DNA from 2 places in the Micromonospora sp. NPDC002389 genome. Region 1 is predicted to be linked to the other one. Evidence: predicted binding sites of a transcription regulator. Region 1 holds the regulator's gene; the other holds the start of a gene.
The links. Region 1 encodes HrcA, which represses chaperone genes, less so after heat shock. Its sites were predicted from a motif close to GGTTNGCACNCTCNNNNNGAGNGTGCNAACC; they were not measured.
Positions count from the first base shown of each region.

Region 2: groL (chaperonin GroEL) is a predicted target of HrcA. The motif match lies at 2,244-2,274, and genes of this name have one in related genera.

Region 1 covers NZ_JBEOWP010000020.1:51,069-57,742, forward strand. The annotation lists gene ABT008_RS27480 (enoyl-CoA hydratase-related protein) at 1-49, opposite strand, end outside; gene hemW (radical SAM family heme chaperone HemW) at 70-1,293, shown strand; gene ABT008_RS27490 (DUF4870 domain-containing protein) at 1,309-1,959, opposite strand; gene hrcA (heat-inducible transcriptional repressor HrcA) at 2,171-3,193, shown strand; gene dnaJ (molecular chaperone DnaJ) at 3,267-4,412, shown strand; gene ABT008_RS27505 (16S rRNA (uracil(1498)-N(3))-methyltransferase) at 4,414-5,148, shown strand; gene ABT008_RS27510 (SDR family NAD(P)-dependent oxidoreductase) at 5,378-6,139, opposite strand; gene ABT008_RS27515 (histidine triad nucleotide-binding protein) at 6,232-6,594, shown strand; gene ABT008_RS27520 (serine hydrolase domain-containing protein) at 6,624-6,674, shown strand, end outside.
Region 2 covers NZ_JBEOWP010000017.1:87,011-93,684, forward strand. The annotation lists gene ABT008_RS25980 (GNAT family N-acetyltransferase) at 1-441, opposite strand, end outside; gene ABT008_RS25985 (cold-shock protein) at 652-852, shown strand; gene ABT008_RS25990 (hypothetical protein) at 979-2,196, shown strand; gene groL (chaperonin GroEL) at 2,470-4,092, shown strand; gene ABT008_RS26000 (hypothetical protein) at 4,145-4,384, opposite strand; gene ABT008_RS26005 (GNAT family N-acetyltransferase) at 4,454-5,395, opposite strand; gene ABT008_RS26010 (S8 family serine peptidase) at 5,447-6,674, opposite strand, start outside.

The DNA of each region.
Region 1 (6,674 bases):
TCACCCCACGGGCCGTGGCGACCCGCACGAACGCGTCGGGAGAGGTCATGTGAGGGCACACTAGTGGCCATGCCCGGCCTCCTTCCAGCAGGCGAACCCGTACCCGCCGACGGATCGCTGCCCGCCTCCGCCCTCGCCCGCGTCGGGCACCAGGGCTTCGGCGTGTACGTGCACGTGCCGTTCTGCGCCAGCCGCTGCGGCTACTGCGACTTCAACACGTACACCGCCGAGGAGTTGGGCGGCGGCGCGAGCCGGGAGGGGTACGCCGACACGGTGCTCGCCGAGCTGGCACTCGCCGCGCGGGTGCTGGGCGAGACGCCACCGGGCCGGGTGGAGACCGTCTTCGTCGGCGGCGGCACCCCCACCCTGCTGCCCGCCGACGACCTGGCCCGCATCCTCGACGCGATCGACCGCACCTGGGGGCTGGCCGCCGACGCCGAGGTGACCACCGAGGCCAACCCGGAGTCGGTCGACCCGGTCTCGCTCAAGGAACTGCGGGCAGCCGGCTACACCCGGATCTCGCTCGGCATGCAGTCGGCCACGCCCGGGGTGCTCGCCGTGCTCGACCGCCGGCACCGGGCCGGTCGCGCACCGGCCGCCGCACTGGAGGCGCGCGACGCCGGGTTCGCGCACGTCAACCTGGACCTGATCTATGGGACGCCGGGGGAGCGGGCGGAGGACTTCGCCGAGTCGCTGGCCCAGGTGGTGGCGGCGGGCGTCGACCACGTCAGCGCGTACGCCCTGATCGTCGAGGACGGCACCCGACTGGCCGCGCGGATGCGACGCGGCGAACTGCCGTACCCGGACGACGACGTCGCCGCGGAGCGTTACCTGGCCGCCGAGGCCGCTCTCGACGCGGCCGGTTTCTCCTGGTACGAGGTGTCCAACTGGGCGCGGACACCCGCCGCCCGGTGCCGGCACAACCTGTTGTACTGGACCGGTGGCGACTGGTGGGGCCTCGGCCCGGGCGCGCACAGCCACGTCGGTGGAGTGCGCTGGTGGAACGTCAAGCACCCCCGCGAGTACGCGAGCCGGCTCGCCGCCGGTGAGTCTCCCGGGATGGCCCGGGAGGTGCTCACCGACGGCGAGGCACACATGGAGGACGTCATGCTCCGGCTGCGGCTCGCGTCCGGGCTGCCGCTGGACGTCCTCGACGAGGCCGGTCGGGCGGCCGCCGCACGGGCGGTGGCGCAGGGACTACTCGCCGCACCCGCCCACGCGGCCGGCCGCGCCGTCCTCACGGTGCGCGGCCGGCTGCTCGCCGACGCCGTGGTGCGGGACCTGCTGCCCTGACAGGCGCCTCCGAGGTCAGCGCTTCACGAAGGCGTAGGTCATCGGGTAGCGGTAGAGGGCGCCCTCGTTGGCCTTGACCCCGGCGATGATGCCGAAGATCACCGGCACGATCCAGACCAGGAACGGCACGAAGAACAGCAGTCCGCAGGTGATCGCGGTGAGCACCCAACTGAGCAACCCGGCGATCGCCCAGGTGATCTGGAAGTTCACCGCGGCCACCGAGTGCGCCCGGACCACCGGGCTCTGCTGGCCTCGGGTCATCATCGCGATCAGCGGCGCGACCCAGCCCAGCAGACCCCCACCCACGATCACCCCGAGCGGGCCACCGAAGTGGGCGATCAGCGTCCAGGTCTTGTCCTCGTTGTTGGCGTAGCCGCCGCCGGGGGGACCGTAACCACCCGTCGGGTACCCGACACCGGGTGCGCCACCCGGCGGGTACTCGCCCGGCGGGGGATAGCCGCCCGGTGGGGGATAGCCGCCGGGCGGCGGGTAGCCGCCGGGCGGCGGATAGTCACCGGGTGGGCCGTAACCACCGGGCGGCGGGGGCTGGTCGCCGGTGGGCGGCGGATAGTCGCCGGGCGGGGGATAGCCGGGCTGGCCGGACGAGCCCGACAGTGGAGACGTGGGGTCGTCGCCGGAACCTGGAGGACGAGGTGGTTCAGTCATGTGGTCACGGTAGGTGCCAGCGGCAACGGACGCACCATAGCGACACCGGGGCGTGTCAACCCGTCGGCCGGTTTCCGCCACGACCGGGACGACTTGATCATCGCGGGCACGGGAACCCCGACGTAGACTGGCACTCGCTACAGTCGAGTGCCAGAGTGTTCCTCTGGCACTCTGAGCGCTCCGGGCTGACCTGCGACAGGAGGTGGGGAGGATGGGTCTCGACGACCGGAAACTCGCCGTGCTCCGGGCGATCGTCGAGGACTACGTCGCCACCCAGGAGCCGGTCGGCAGCAAGGCGCTCGTCGAACGGCACCAACTCGGTGTGTCCCCGGCCACCGTACGCAACGACATGGCCGTGCTGGAGGAGGAGGGCTACATCCGCCAGCCGCACACCAGTGCCGGACGGGTGCCCACCGATCGCGGCTACCGCCTCTTCGTCGACCGGCTCAGTCGGGTCAAGCCGCTCAGCCCGGCCGAACGCCGGGCGATCGAACGGTTCCTGGTCGGTGCGGTGGACCTCGACGACGTGGTGCACCGCACCGTACGTCTGCTCGCGCAACTCACCCGCCAGGTCGCCGTGGTGCAGTACCCGAGCCTGGCCCGCTCCACCGTCCGGCACCTGGAACTCGTGCCGATCTCGACCACCCGACTGACGCTGGTGATGATCGCCGACACCGGCCGGGTCGAGCAGCGGCTTGTCGAACTGCCCGCGCCGGTCCCCGCCGACGACGTCCTGGACCTGCGCCGACTGGTCAACGAGAAGCTGGTCGGCACCCGCCTGTCCGACACGCCACCGCTGGTGCAGACGCTCATCGACGAGTGTGCGCCGCACCTGCGCGCGGCCATGACCACGCTCTCCACCGTCCTGCTGGAGACCCTCGTCGAACGGCACGAGGAGCGGCTCGCTCTGGCCGGCACCGCCAACCTGGCCCGGGGCGGCCTGCTCGACTTCCAGGGGTCGCTGCGCCCCATCCTCGAAGCGCTCGAGGAGGAGGTGGTGCTGCTCAAGCTCATCGGCGAGGTCGAGCCGAGCACGCTGCGGGTCCGCATCGGCGACGAGAACCAGATCGACAACCTGCGGGCGGCGTCCGTGGTCAGCACCGGATACGGCCCGGGCGCGACCATCGTCGGGGGGATGGGCGTGCTGGGACCGACCCGGATGGACTACCCCGGAACAATCGCCACGGTGAGGGCCGTGGCACGCTACGTGGGCGAGCTGCTGGCCCAGAACTGACCAGTCAGGGCCGACGGCAGGCTGCCGCCACCGACCGGCGTAACGCGAGACGAACACGAGGACACGGAACCCAGTGGCCAGGGACTACTACGGCATTCTCGGCGTCAGCCGAGGGGCCTCCGACGACGAGATCAAGCGCGCCTACCGCAAGCTGGCGCGCCAGTTCCACCCGGACGTGAATCCGGACCCGGAGGCCCAGGAGAAGTTCAAGGACATCAACGCCGCGTACGAGGTGTTGTCCGACGACCGGAAACGGCAGATCGTCGACCTCGGTGGCGATCCGCTCGCACCGGGCGGCGGCGGTGCCGGTGGGCCGGGCGGCCCCGGTGGCGCCGGACCCTTCGTCGGCTTCCAGGACATCATGGACGCCTTCTTCGGCGGGGCCACCGGCGCCGGGCGTGGCCCGCGACCGCGTACCCGGCCCGGGGCCGACGCGATCCTGCGGCTGGAACTGGACCTGCAGGAGACGGCCTTCGGGGTCGAGGCCCCGATCACGGTCGACACCGCAGTGCTCTGCACCACCTGCACCGGGGCCGGCACGTCCGCCGGCACCCACCTGGCCACCTGCGAGGCGTGCGGTGGCCGGGGTGAGGTGCAGTCGGTGCAGCGCACCTTCCTCGGCCAGGTGGTCTCCGCCCGGCCGTGCACGGTCTGCCAGGGCTACGGCACCACCATCCCGCACCCCTGCCCCACCTGCGCCGGTGACGGCCGGGTCCGGACCCGCCGCTCACTGACCGTGAAGATCCCGGCCGGCGTCGAGGACGGGATGCGGATCCGCCTCGCGCAGCAGGGCGAGGTCGGTCCGGGTGGCGGCACCGCCGGTGACCTGTACGTGGAGATCCACGAGCGGCCGCACGACGTCTTCTCCCGCAAGGGCGACGACCTGCACTGCCGGGTCACCGTGCCGATGACCGCCGCCGCCCTCGGCACCCGGCTGACCATCAAGACGCTGGACAGCGAGGAGCCGGTCGACGTCAAACCGGGCACCCAGCCGGGCAGCACGCTGCGGCTACGGGCCCGGGGCGTACCGCACCTGCGCGGTGCCGGTCGGGGCGACCTCTACGTCCACCTTGACGTGCGTACCCCGACCAAGCTCGACGCCGACCAGGAGCGGATGCTGCGGGAGTTCGCCGTGACCCGGGGCGAGGAGGTCGCCGAGCTCAGCAAGCAGGGCGGCTTCTTCTCCCGGATGCGCGACGCCTTCAACGGCCACGCCTGAGGTGTCCGCACCGCTCTTCCTGGTCGAGTCGCTGCCCACCGGCGACTCGATGGTGCTCGACGGGCCGGAGGGCCATCACGCGGCCACCGTGCAGCGGCTCCGGGTCGGCGAGGAACTGCTGCTCGCCGACGGTCGGGGCGGCACCGCCGAGGCCGTGGTCAGCGCCGTCGGCCGAGGCACGCTCGACCTGGACATCACCGGTCGCGGGTACGTCGACGCGGCGAACCCGCGACTGGTGGTGGTGCAGGGCATCGCCAAGGGTGACCGGGGCGAGTTGGCCGTGCAGGCGATGACCGAGACGGGCGTGGACGAGATCGTGCCCTGGGCGGCATCCCGCTCGGTGGTGCAGTGGCGCGGCGAACGAGGCGTACGCGCCCGGGGCAAGTGGGTGGCGACCGCCCGGGAGGCGGCCAAGCAGGCCCGCCGGGCGTGGCTACCGGTGGTGGCCGGCGCCCCGGACGAGTCAAGCGCGTCGGTGGCCCGCCGGATCGCCGGTGCCGCCGCCGGCTACGTGCTGCACGAGGAGGCGAGCGACCGGCTGACCACCGTCGAGCTGCCCGACCGGGGCGAGATCGTGCTGGTGGTCGGCCCGGAAGGCGGCATCAGCCCGGCCGAGCTGACCTCCTTCCAGCAGGCCGGCGCGCAGCCGGTCCGACTCGGCCCGTCGGTGCTGCGTACCTCCACGGCCGGGGTGGCCGCCCTGGCCGTACTCGCCACCCGCCTGCTGCGCTGGTGACCGCCACCGGCCACGCCCGCGCGGCGGGGCCGGTACGCCCTGCCCGATGGCCGTGGCCGGTATCTCGTGCCTGATGGTCGTGGTCGATGCGCCGTGGCCGGCGGTCGTGGTCGATGCGCCGTGCTCGATGCGTCGTGGCCGGGCCGGGGTATGCACCTCGGCCCCTTTGCTCTGCTTCAACGGACGCAACGGTTTGCGGTCGGACGCGGCGCTCTCCGGCCGGGGATCTCTAGGTGCGCAGGTAGGAGGCGCCGTTGAGGTCCACGATGGTGCCGGAGGCCCACTCCGCCTCGGGGCTGGCCAACCAGTGCACCGCCGCTGCGATCTCCTCGGGGCGGGCCACCCGGTCGAACGGGCTCTGTGCCCGGATCGCCTCGCCGCGCGGCGACTTCAGGTGCTCGTTGGTCATGTCGGTCGCCACGAAACCGGGCGCGACCGTGGCGACCGCGATGCCGTACGGCGCCAGGGCCACCGCAAGCGACTGGGCCATCGCGTTGAGCCCGGCCTTGCTGGCGCCGTACGCCGGGTTGGCGGGCTCGCCCCGGAACGCTCCGCGCGACGAGACGTTGACGATGCGCCCACCGCCCGAGCGCATGTGCTGGGCCGCGCACCAGGCGGCGTTGGCCGCGCCGAGCAGGTTGGTGTCGAGGATCTCGCGCCACCGTCGCTGCCACTGCTCGTAGCTGCTCTCGAAGACCGGGTGCGGTGGATCTGCCGGGCCGAACACCCCGGCGTTGTTGACGAGTACGTCGAGCCCGCCGAGTCGTGCTGCGGCCTTGTCCACCATCGCCCGTACCGCGTCGGGGTCGGCCAGGTCGGCGCGGACCACCAGATGGCCGTCGCCGGGAAGCTCGGCCCGCAACGTCTCGGCCAGTTCCGCCGAGTCGCGGTGGTGGATCGCCACCCGGTCGCCGGAGGCGGCGAACGCCTTGACCACCGCCCGCCCGATGCCGCGTGAACCACCCGTGACCAGTACCGCCCGCCCTGCCATGCGCGCCATCCTGCCGCACCCACCTGGATGTAAGGAAGGGACCCTTCCTATACACGAGGCGTTAGTAGGGGACCCTTCCTTACACTGCCCCGGTGAGTACTCCTGACTGCCTGTTCTGCCGGATCGTCGCCGGGGAGATCCCGGCCACCGTGGTCCGCGAGACCCCCACCACGCTCGCCTTCCGCGACATCGACCCGAAGGCGCCGGTACACGTCCTGGTCATCCCCAAGGAGCACTACGCCGACGTGGCCACCCTGGCCGCCGGTGACCCGGCGCTGGCCGGTGAGGTGCTGGCCACGGCCGCCGCGGTGGCCGAGGACGAGGGGCTGCTCGGGGACGGCTTCCGGCTGATGTTCAACACCGGGGCGTACGGCGGTCAGGAGGTCTTCCACGTGCACGCGCACCTGTTGGGCGGCGCGCCGCTCGGGCCGATGCTGGCCCGGAGCGTGGCGTGACCACAGCCGCCACCGGTCGGCTCGACCGGATGGTGCAGCAGGTCCAGGCGCGGGGACGGGTGCCGGCCCTGGCGGCGGCG
Region 2 (6,674 bases), on a different contig from region 1:
GTACGCGCGGTACGCGCGGTCGTTGCCCACCACGACTTCGAGCATCAGTTCGCGCCGCCCGCAGTCCCGGGACCAGGCACCCACCGCTTCGATCAGATCCGCGAGCAGGCCCGTGCCGCGCCACGTCGGGGTGACGTAGACCGCGTAGACCACGGTGACCGCGAGTTCCGTGGGGTGGGCGACACCGCCGGCGTGCCCGACCAGCCGGCCGCCGGGGTCCGCCACGAACTGGGCGGTGTGGGTGCCGGCCGAGACCTGGGCGATCCGGGCGGCGTACTCGGCGTGCGGGCGGGCGGCGGCCTCCGCGATCGTCTCCAGGAAGGCCAGCGGGGCGTCGGCGAGCATCTCCAGACGGAGCGCCCGCATCCGGGCGGCGTCCGTCGGCTCGACCCGGCGGACGTCCGCCCGCAGGGTGCCGGTCCCGTCGATGGCGCTGGTCATGTCGGCATGCTTACCACAATGACGTACGGCGATGTCGTCAGTCGGAATACGCCCGATTTGTGGTCGTGCGCGGTCGTCACGCCTCGTGTAGCGTGCGATTTCGGTCACCGTTTTCGGGGTCGTCGCGGATCGCTGAAACCGGTGGTCTTCGGGTGCTCGGCGTGCCGGTGCCCGGAGTTGTGGTACGCCGCGCAGAGTGAGGACAACACCGTGGCACAGGGCACCGTGAAGTGGTTCAACGCCGAAAAGGGCTACGGCTTCATCGCCGTCGACGGCGGGCAGGACGTCTTCGTCCACTTCTCCGCGATCGAGATGGACGGCTACAAGGCGCTGGACGACGGCCAGCGGGTGGAGTTCGAGATCGCCCAGGGCCAGAAGGGCCCCCAGGCCGAGCGGGTACGCGTCATCTGAGCACACCCGGACCTCGCCCGGCTGGTCGTCGGACGGGGTTTTGGGAACGTGGCCGATGCAGGGCTGCGGCGCCGGGGCCGACCAGGGAAGATCATGGGCCGATCCAGCCATCGCTGAGGAGCGTCCATGTCCGACCAGCCGCCCCCGGCGGGTCCGTCCTCGTCCCCCGACGAGCCGGACCGGCCCTCGCCCGCGAACGAGCCGACCCCGCTGGTGAATGAGCCCGACAGTGCGGGGTCGGCTGACGCCCCGCCGGGGGGCGGCGTTCCCGAGTCCGGCGTGCCCGGCCTACCCGACGCAGCGACGCCCCATCCGGGCCAGCCGTATCCCGGTCAGCCATATCCGGGTCAGCCGTACCCGGGCCAGCCGTACCCGGGGCAGCCGTACCCGGGGCAGCCCTATCCCGGTCAGCCGTACCCGAGTCAGGTCGGGGGGCCGCTGCCCTATCCCGGTCAGCCCTATCCGACGTCGCCCTACGGTGGGTACCCGGGGCACGGCCTCGACCCGGCCAGCCCGTTGGTGAATCCGCCCGGTGCCGGAGTGGGTGGCTGGTACGCGCGCTGTGTCGGCGCGGTTCGCCGGGGCTGGCCGGTACTGCTGCCGATCGTTCTGATCACGCAGGTGCTGCCGGCGGTGGTGGTGGCGGTGCTCGGGCTGGTGATCGACCCCACCGCGCGCTGGGAGGACCAACTCGCCAGCGACAGCGCCGCGCTGCCCACCGGGTTCTGGGCCGATGCCTTCGTGTGGGTAGGCAGCCTGTTCGGGGCGGGTCTGATCGCCAGCCTGGCGCAGTGCGTGGGGTGGGCCGCCGGCACCTGGGTGATCGCCCGGCAGGCGGCGGGTGCCCCGGTCGACCTCGGCACGGCCCTGCGCTACGGGCTCCGGCGGGCGCTCGGGCTCTGGGGTTGGACCCTGCTGGTCGGCATGATCGTGCTGTTCGGCCTCTGCCTCTGCTTCCTGCCCGGTATCTACGCGGTGTTCGCGCTGGCGATGGTCGGCCCGGTCTACCTGTTCGAGCGGAACAACCCGATCGGCCGTTCGCACCAGATGCTGCGGCAGCGGCTGGGCCTGCTGCTCGGCCGGTTGGCGCTGGTGATCGGCGCGGTGATCGCCGTGTCGTTGGCCGCGGCCATGATCGAGCAGGTGGCGCTGCTGTCGATCGGCACCGGTCCGATGGACACCCGGATGGTGACCGTGGGCACGGTCGTGGTGACGGTGATGACGGCGCTGCTGACCCTGCCGGCCCACCTCGCCCAGTTGGTCGGGCTGGTCGTCACGTACGCCGAGCAGCGGGCACACGAGGGTCCGGTGAACGACGCCCAACTGGCGCACGAACTCGGCTGATCGCGGCGGTCGTGCTTGCACTCGGCAGGGCAGAGTGCTAAACAAGTCATTGGCACTCGCATGGCGTGAGTGCCAATTGGTCGGGACGGTGGGGCCACCGCCGCACTCGGGGGACGACCCCGGGCGGGGCAGTGGCCGGTCGTCGCGGGCTATCCGGCCCGGCCGAGGAGACGTCGCCGTCGCCAGGTGGCGACGTCCCAAGGTGCGTACACCAGACGGCCCGTCCGGGGCACACCCCGGCTGGTCCGTGAGTGTCCAGGAGGACAACGCCGTATGGCCAAGATGATCGCGTTCGACGAAGAGGCTCGCCGCGGCCTCGAGCGGGGCATGAACCAGCTCGCCGACGCCGTGAAGGTGACCCTCGGCCCCAAGGGCCGCAACGTCGTGCTCGAGAAGAAGTGGGGTGCCCCCACCATCACCAACGATGGTGTGAGCATCGCCAAGGAGATCGAGCTCGAGGACCCGTACGAGAAGATCGGCGCCGAGCTGGTCAAGGAGGTCGCCAAGAAGACCGACGACGTGGCCGGTGACGGCACGACGACGGCGACCGTCCTGGCCCAGGCTCTCGTTCGCGAGGGTCTGCGCAACGTGGCCGCCGGCGCCAACCCGATGGCCCTGAAGCGGGGCATCGAGACCGCCGTGGCCAGCGTCTCGGAGGAGCTGCTGAAGCTCGCCAAGGACGTCGAGACCAAGGAGCAGATCGCCTCCACCGCCTCCATCTCCGCCGGTGACAACACCGTCGGCGAGATCATCGCCGAGGCGATGGACAAGGTGGGCAAGGAAGGCGTCATCACCGTCGAGGAGAGCAACACCTTCGGGCTGGAGCTGGAGCTCACCGAGGGTATGCGCTTCGACAAGGGCTACATCTCGGCCTACTTCATGACCGACCCGGAGCGTATGGAGGCCGTCTTCGACGACCCGTACATCCTGATCGCCAACAGCAAGATTTCGTCGGTCAAGGACCTGCTCCCGATCCTGGAGAAGGTCATGCAGTCGGGCAAGCCGCTGCTGATCATCGCCGAGGACCTGGAGGGCGAGGCCCTGGCCACCCTGGTGGTCAACAAGGTCCGGGGCACCTTCAAGTCGGTCGCCGTCAAGGCGCCGGGCTTCGGTGACCGCCGCAAGGCCATGCTGACCGACATCGCCATCCTCACCGGTGGCCAGGTCATCAGCGAGGAGGTCGGCCTCAAGCTGGACGCCGCCGGTCTCGACATGCTGGGCCGCGCCCGCAAGGTCGTGGTGACCAAGGACGAGACCACCATCGTCGACGGTGCCGGTGACGCCGAGCAGATCCAGGGCCGGGTCAACCAGATCCGGGCCGAGATCGACAAGAGCGACTCCGACTACGACCGGGAGAAGCTGCAGGAGCGCCTGGCCAAGCTGGCCGGCGGTGTTGCGGTGATCAAGGTCGGCGCGGCCACCGAGGTCGAGCTCAAGGAGCGCAAGCACCGCATCGAGGACGCCGTCCGCAACGCCAAGGCCGCCGTCGAGGAGGGCATCGTCCCGGGTGGTGGTGTCGCGCTGGTGCAGGCCGGCAAGACCGCCTTCGACAAGCTGGACCTGGCCGGCGACGAAGCGACCGGCGCGCAGATCGTCAAGATCGCGCTGGACGCCCCGCTGCGGCAGATCGCCGTCAACGCCGGCCTGGAGGGTGGCGTCGTCGTCGAGCGCGTCCGCAACCTCGACGCCGGCCACGGCCTGAACGCCGCGTCCGGTGAGTACGTGGACCTGCTGGCCGCGGGCATCATCGACCCGGCCAAGGTGACTCGCTCGGCGCTGCAGAACGCCGCGTCGATCGCCGCGCTGTTCCTCACCACCGAGGCCGTCGTGGCGGACAAGCCGGAGAAGACCCCGGCCGCCCCGGCTGGTCCGGGTGGCGGGGACATGGACTTCTGAGTCCAGCTCCAACGCCGGAAAGGGCGGGCCGCGTCAGCGGTCCGCCCTTTTCCTATGTCGGTAGCGGCCGCTCGTCGCGCCGCTGCGGTCGGTCGTACGGTGGGCGGTGCGGTGCCGGTTCGTCGACCAGGATGAGCGGCTCCTCGGGTGCTTCGGCTGCCCCGCTCATCTCCGCCAACTGCTCGGCGTCGCCGTAGTCCAGCCGGTCGATCGGCAGTTGAGCCGGAAGCTCGGGAACCGCGACCAGGGGCACCGCCAGGGCGTCCCGGGTCTGCTCGTCATCCGTGGTCATGGCTGCCTCCTCTATGCAAAACCGTAGGGGGCGTCGATGACCGGGGTGGGTGAACGGTGCTATCGGCGCCTATGTGCCGGTTGACTCGTTCCGGGTGCCGAGCGCCCTGCGGTACAGGAAGAAGACCCGCTCGATCCGGGCACCCGCGCTGCCCGAGTAGAAGGGCACCGGCCCGACCCAGCCGATCTGCGCGAACTCGACGCCAGCCGCCCGCTGGTCCTGAAGGCAGCGACGGAGCAGGACACCGCCGATCCCCGACCCTTCGGCGGCGGGCGCGGTGCCCATCGGCCCGAACCAGCTCGGCCGGGACGACCCGTACGCGGCGAAGCCGAGCAGCTCACCGTCGCGCTCGGCCAGGTGGCAGCCGGCGTCGGGACGGCCCACCGAACCGGCCAGCTCGGCGTCCCAGGCCCCGCCGAAGGTCGTACGCGCGAACGCGGCGAGCGCCGGCAGGTCGCTCGACTCGGCCCGGCGTACGGTCACGCCCTGCCCGGCCAACCGGGCCTCGGTGGCTTCGGTGGAGCGCAGGGCCGGCGACGAGTCGTACGACAGGTCGGCGGTCATGTTCCAGGCGGTGCCGTCCTGGCGGTAGCCGAGCGCGAGCGCGAGACAGATCGCCGGGGTGTAGCGGACGTCGATGCCGGGCCAGCCGTAGTGCGGCGGGTTCCCGGCGAGCACCATCTCGACCGCACCCGACTCGGCCAGCACCCGCTCGGCGTGCCCGAGCAGGGCCCGAGCCACCCCCTGACGGCGTACCTCCGGGGCCACCGCCAGCAGGTCCACGTGCCCGGCCTCGCCGGAGCGCGACCCGATCAGGACGCCGACCAGGGCATCCTCCCGGTACGCGCCGAACACCCGCACCGGCCGGTCGGCGGCGGCCCGGTGCCAGAGCGTCGCCACGAGCGCTTCCGCCTCGGCCGCGTCCTCCGGCAGGTCGAGCGCCCGGCGACACAGGTCCACCACCTCGGCGGCCCGCTCGACGGTCAACTCGACGATGGTGGTCCCGTCCATGCCTGCCGACCCTAGATCACGACCAGTCCGGTGTCAGGCCGCGATCCGGCGTCATCCCCGGGCGGCCTCGACGGCGGCGTACGCGTCGACCAGCCCGGCGCCGGCCACGTTCGCCGTACCGCCGCAGTTGCGGGAGCCGCTCGGGGCGTCGATCGGGGTGGCCGTCTCGCGCAGGATCCGCCGGGTCCGGTCCAGGTCACCGACGAGCTCCGGGTTGGCCGACCACATCAACGCCACCACGCCCGCCACCTGGGGGGTCGCCATGGACGTACCGGCGAGCGTGGCGTAACCACCTCCGGGCATCGCGGAGAGGATGTCCGCGCCCGGCGCCACCAGGTCCGGCTTGTGCACGCCCGACGGGGTGGGACCTCGGGACGAGAAGTCGGTGACCCGCCGCCGCTCGTCCACCGCGCCGACCGTCAGCACGTCCGGGTACGGGGCCGGCGGGTCCTGGATGGACCGGCAGTACGGGCCGGTGTTGCCGGCGGCGGCCACCACGAGGATCCCGGCGGCCTCCAACGCGTCGACGGCCGGCAGCAATGTCCGGGGGTCACAGCCCTCGATCGACGGGCAGCCCCACGAGTTGGTCAGGATCTCCGGGGCCCGGGCCGGGCGCCCCTGCGCGAACGGGTCGCCGCCCGGCGGGAAGGGCGCCAGCATGAACTGGAGACAGTCCAGGTACGCGGCGGGGCTACCCAGGTTGCGGTCGAGGTTGACGCAGCCCACCCACTGCGCTCCCGGTGCCACGCCGATGCCGCCCCGCCCGACGGCGCTGCCCGCCGTGTGGGTGCCGTGCCCGCTGCGGTCGGTCGGCGTACGGGTGTCGTTCCACGGGTCGAACCACGAGTCGTCGCCGCCCCGGAAGCCCGGGGTCAGGGCCGGGTGCCCGGCGTCCACCCCGGAGTCCGAGCTGCCCACGGTCACCCCGGCGCCGGTCACCGCCAGCTCGGACCAGACCCGGTCCGCACCGATCATGGTGATGTTCCAGGGTGGTCCGGTCGGCGCGGGCGCGTCGCCACGCGTCGTGCCGTCCGGCACCGGTAGCGGGCGCAGCCGCTGGCTGACCAGGACCCGCGCCACCTCGGGCCGGGTCGACAACCAGGCCCGCGTGACCGGCCCGCCGTCCACCTCGATCGCGTTGACCAGGTAGTAGGCGGTGTGGTCGAGCCGTAGGCGGCGCAGGTCCCGGCGCAGGTCGGCCTGGGTCCGCTCGGCGGTGTCGACCAGCCGCCGGTAGACCTCCTCGGCGCGGGCGTCCCGGCCCGCCTTGCCCGCCCCG